DNA from 2 places in the Erythrobacter sp. S267 genome. Region 1 is predicted to be linked to the other one. Evidence: predicted binding sites of a transcription regulator. Region 1 holds the regulator's gene; the other holds the start of a gene.
The links. The regulator LexA, encoded in region 1, represses DNA repair genes until DNA is damaged. The targets are predictions, from matches to a motif close to GTTCCNCNCTTGTTCT.

Region 1 (2,199 bases):
ATTTCCACCGCGCTGGGTTCTACGGCGCCTTCGCCAATGTTTTCGCCATTCCGCTTGTCACCTTCATCGCCATGCCAGCCATTGCGCTTGGACTGGTGTTCGACCTTTTGGGACTGGGAGCGCCATTTTGGTGGGTAGCTGAGGGCTCTCTCAACTTGTTGCTTGGCATTGCGCGGTTCACATCATCGCAACCTGGAGCAACCAAGTTGATGCCGCAAATGAGTTGGCTCGCTATTGCCCTGTTCGCCGCTGGAGGGCTGTGGGTGGCCCTTTGGAAGGGCGGCGCCCGACTGCTGGGATTTGTCCCATGGGCGGTTGCTTCTGCAATGTTGCTCTCCACTCCAATCCCTGACGTGTTGATTGGGCGTGAAGGACGCCATGTCGGTATCACAATTGCGGGCCCCGACGGATCGAGCCGTTTGCTGTCGTTGCGCGATAGCCGCTCATCCTATTCGCGCGATAATCTGCTGGAACTGGCCAGCGTTACCAGTGAGCCTATCCCGCTTGCAGAGTGGCAGGGAGCTCAATGCTCGCCTGAATTCTGCACCATCGTCTTGAACCGCGGAGGACGAGACTGGTCGCTCCTGCTGGCGCGCAACCGAGAATTGATCGAAGAACGCTCCCTTGCCGCTGCCTGTGAGCGCGCTGACATTGTCGTGGCCGATCGTTTCCTGCCTCGTTCATGTCAGCCACGCTGGCTGAAGGCGGATCGCAACATGCTGCTTGAGACCGGCGGTCTTGCTCTCAACCTTGCTGATGGAGAGGTCACTACTGTCGCCGCATCGCAAGGGGAGCATGGTTGGTGGCGCGGGGAAGGGGACTGACACCCCTTAAGACCCCGCGCTCACCTTAAATCAGTGATAGCGACGAAGCAGGCCTGCAAGCTTGCCTTGGACCTTTACCTCGTCGGAGCCATAGACCTGCGGGTCGTGAGATGCATTGGCGGGATCAAGCCGCACCAACGCGCCGTCCTTGTGCAGGTATTTGAGAGTGGCCTCCTCATCGCGGACAAGCGCCACGACAATTTCGCCATCGCGGGCAGTGTCAGTCCGACGCACGAGCGCGAAATCGCCATCGAAAATGCCCGCTTCGATCATGGAATCGCCCGAAACTTCGAGAGCATAATGTTCTCCCGGCCCAAGCAACGCTGCCGGAACCGGCAGGGAGCTCTGCCCCTCGAGCGCTTCAATCGGCGCACCTGCCGCAATCCGTCCATGAAGCGGGATCTCGATCACGTCATTGGCCGCTGCGGGCACAGGCGGCGCAGAGGCAACTGTCGAAGCCATTGGATCATTCGCCGGAGCCACGCTGCGCGGAGCAGGCGTTGAATCCTCTGGCATCTTGATCACTTCAAGCGCGCGCGCCCGGTTGGGCAGACGCCGGATAAAGCCTCGCTCCTCGAGCGCAGAGATCAAGCGGTGGACGCCCGACTTGCTCTTCAGGTCGAGCGCTTCCTTCATTTCTTCAAAGCTCGGCGAGATGCCGGTTTCTTCAAGCCGCTGCTGAATGAAGCGGACCAATTCGTGTTGCTTTGCCGTCAACATGGGCAAACTCCGTTAAGGCGCACATATCAAGCGGCGTGAGAACGCCCCTAAGTGCCGAATCTCAACGCGCCCCCAGAGGCACCTCCATTTGGGAACATGTGAGGTGCATTTCAGAACGCTGCCCGCGCACCGTATGGTGAACGAATGTGGAACAAGTAGGCAACTTGATCCGTCAAGTCAAGCCGGTGAAACCGTCAAAACCGCGCAATTCAGGCGTTTAGGAATGGAAGAACCGTAACCGGCTCCCATTCTTCGAGCGGGCCAGAGTTTTCGTCCCGCACAATCAAGCAGTTTGCCTCTGCGAGCTCCCGCAAGGCGCTGGAGTCCTTGGAAGCCAGTGGGATCACTCGGTGCCCGCCAAACCAGCCTCTCAAGAATGCGCGGCGCGGCCCTGTTGCCGGAAGTGGTGCATCAGTGCGGGCCTTGCGAAATCGGGGGAGGGGATTCGTTCTTGCCCATCCCCAAAGCACGACGCAGCAAAGGTAGGGCAAAGAGGAAGCAGGTGACAAAGCTCGACACCGGATTACCGGGTAGGCCGAGGATCACCTGCTTGCCGCGCTCCGTCTGTCTTTGAGCCACCATCAATGGTTTGCCCGGTTTGATCGCGACCTTCCAGAAAGCGATCTCCGCGCCCCAGTCGCGCAAGGCGGCCTGT
Region 2 (2,199 bases), 1.4 Mb from region 1:
GTGATTTCCGAACACAGGTTCGACGTTGAAACCTTCAGCCCCAGATCGCGATGGTGCTTAGGCATCATGCGGTTCACTGTGTCGTTGAACACGATGTAGGGCTCACCCGTTGCCAGGCGGCACTCGACCAGTTTCTGGAACAGCGAGCGTGCATCGACCGTGCCGCGCACTTCACCGGTCTTGGGCGATTTGAGATCGAACTCAGCACCATCGCGGACCGCTTCCATGAATTCGTCGGTCAGCAGAACCCCGTGGTGGAGGTTCAAAGCCTTGCGGTTGAAGTCTCCGGAAGGCTTGCGGATTTCGAGGAATTCCTCAATCTCAGGGTGAGAAACGTCGAGGTAGCACGCCGCCGACCCACGCCGCAGCGAGCCTTGCGAAATCGCAAGCGTCAGCGAGTCCATCACGCGCACAAACGGAATGATACCGCTGGTCTTGCCGTTAAGGCCAACCGGCTCACCAATGCCGCGCACATTGCCCCAATAGGTGCCGATGCCGCCGCCCTTAGAGGCGAGCCAGACATTCTCGTTCCATGTGCCCACAATCCCGTCGAGGCTGTCGGAAACCGAGTTCAGATAGCAAGAAATCGGCAGACCGCGGCTGGTACCGCCGTTCGAAAGGACCGGCGTTGCGGGCATGAACCACAGGTTCGAGATGTAGTCATAAAGCCGCTGAGCATGCTCCTGATCATCGGCATAGGCATCCGCGACGCGCGCGAAGAGGTCCTGATACTTTTCCCCTGGAAGCAGGTAGCGGTCAGTCAGCGTTTCCTTGCCGAATTCGGTCAGGTTTGCATCGCGCGCCTCATCGATCTCGATGTCGAAGCGGCGGTCATTGACCTTTTTGCTGTCGACGTCCCCCGCGCTCTTGGCCGCTTCGGCAACAGCATTGCCGAGCGCTTCCGCCGATTTGGCTGCAATCAGCTCTTCGCTGCCAGCGTCTTGGCTTTTCATTGTCACGGCCTTTTCGTCCTTCGCCTTGGGAGCGCTTTCCTTTGCGGGAGCTGCCGTTTCCACAGCGTCTCCGGTTTCCGCATCACTCAACACTTCGTCACCCGCTTTAAATTCCATGTGATTGCCCCACTAAAACTCGACTTCGAATCGGGCGGCGCTATTCCTTATAGCGGAAAAGTCGCTTTGTTCCGATTCTGTTCTACACCAATTGATCGACAGCTTTTCCCCGATTTGACCCCAGAGTTAGCCCCTTGAGCCAGCAGATCAGTCCGCCAAAACTTGTCTTGCGCCCCGCGCTTTCGTCCAAACTAGAGCGACTCCTCCCCTGAACGCGCCAAGCTCTTTGTGAGGGAGGCGCGCCAGCACTCCCGTGGGAGTGGGCACTATAGATTGGGGGTCCAGCGCGAACCGAACCCCTAGATGATGAATCAGAGGGGACTCAGCGTCAACAGCGTATTAACCGTAAATGATGGCCTACGCCGCCAATTATTCCATTGTGCAGTGCAGCGACGCGCGGGAAAAGCTTGAGTCGCCAGTCGCGCAACCCCCAAAATGAATCTGTGAAGAAAAATGTGGTGATTGAATCTTTTGAATCCAGCGTTGAATCAATCGCACGAGGACCCGCAAGATTGTTGCGTCTTGAGCAAAGGGGGCCGAGAAACTGATCCATGTTGGACAAAGTAGATCCCTACCTCCTCGCCAATCTCAAGACGCGCCATGGCGAAGCGCAGCGCCACTATCACGACTGGACGCATGTCGAGGCCTTGCTTGCCCATTTTGAGAAGGTGCACGGGCAGATCAGCGATCAGGTCGCGGTCGTCTATGCGATTTTGTTCCATGACGCAGTCTATAACCCCAAGGCGACTGACAATGAGCAGCAAAGCGCAACGCTGCTGATCCAGAGCGCACCAGACATCCCGCAGGCAAGTCTCTCTCTTGCGCGCAAGATGATCGAGGCAACCGATGGTCATGCTCTGCCGGCGGACTTGCTAGGTAGTGATCTGTCCGATTGTGCGCACTTCCTCGATATGGATTTGGGCATTCTCGGGGCTAGCGCGGAACGCTTCGATATCTACGAAGCTCAAATCAGGCTTGAATACGCACATGTGTCGGCGGACGCCTTCCGCAAGGGCCGAGCTTCTGTGCTGCGCCATTTTATGCGGCGGGACGAGCTTTACTTCACCCCGTGGGGCAAAGCCACTTTCGAAACGCAGGCGCGCGCAAATCTGATGCGCTCCCTCGCTCT

Region 2: AC0V6X_RS12185 (ribonucleoside-diphosphate reductase subunit alpha) is a predicted target of LexA. The motif match lies at 1,139-1,154, and genes of this name have one in related genera.

What each region holds. Positions count from the first base shown of each region.
Region 1 covers NZ_CP200298.1:1,177,294-1,179,492, forward strand. The annotation lists gene AC0V6X_RS05435 (ComEC/Rec2 family competence protein) at 1-824, shown strand, start outside; gene lexA (transcriptional repressor LexA) at 855-1,544, opposite strand; gene AC0V6X_RS05445 (hypothetical protein) at 1,754-2,014, opposite strand; gene AC0V6X_RS05450 (molybdopterin molybdotransferase MoeA) at 1,956-2,199, opposite strand, start outside.
Region 2 covers NZ_CP200298.1:2,595,273-2,597,471, forward strand. The annotation lists gene AC0V6X_RS12185 (ribonucleoside-diphosphate reductase subunit alpha) at 1-1,070, opposite strand, end outside; gene AC0V6X_RS12190 (HD domain-containing protein) at 1,622-2,199, shown strand, end outside.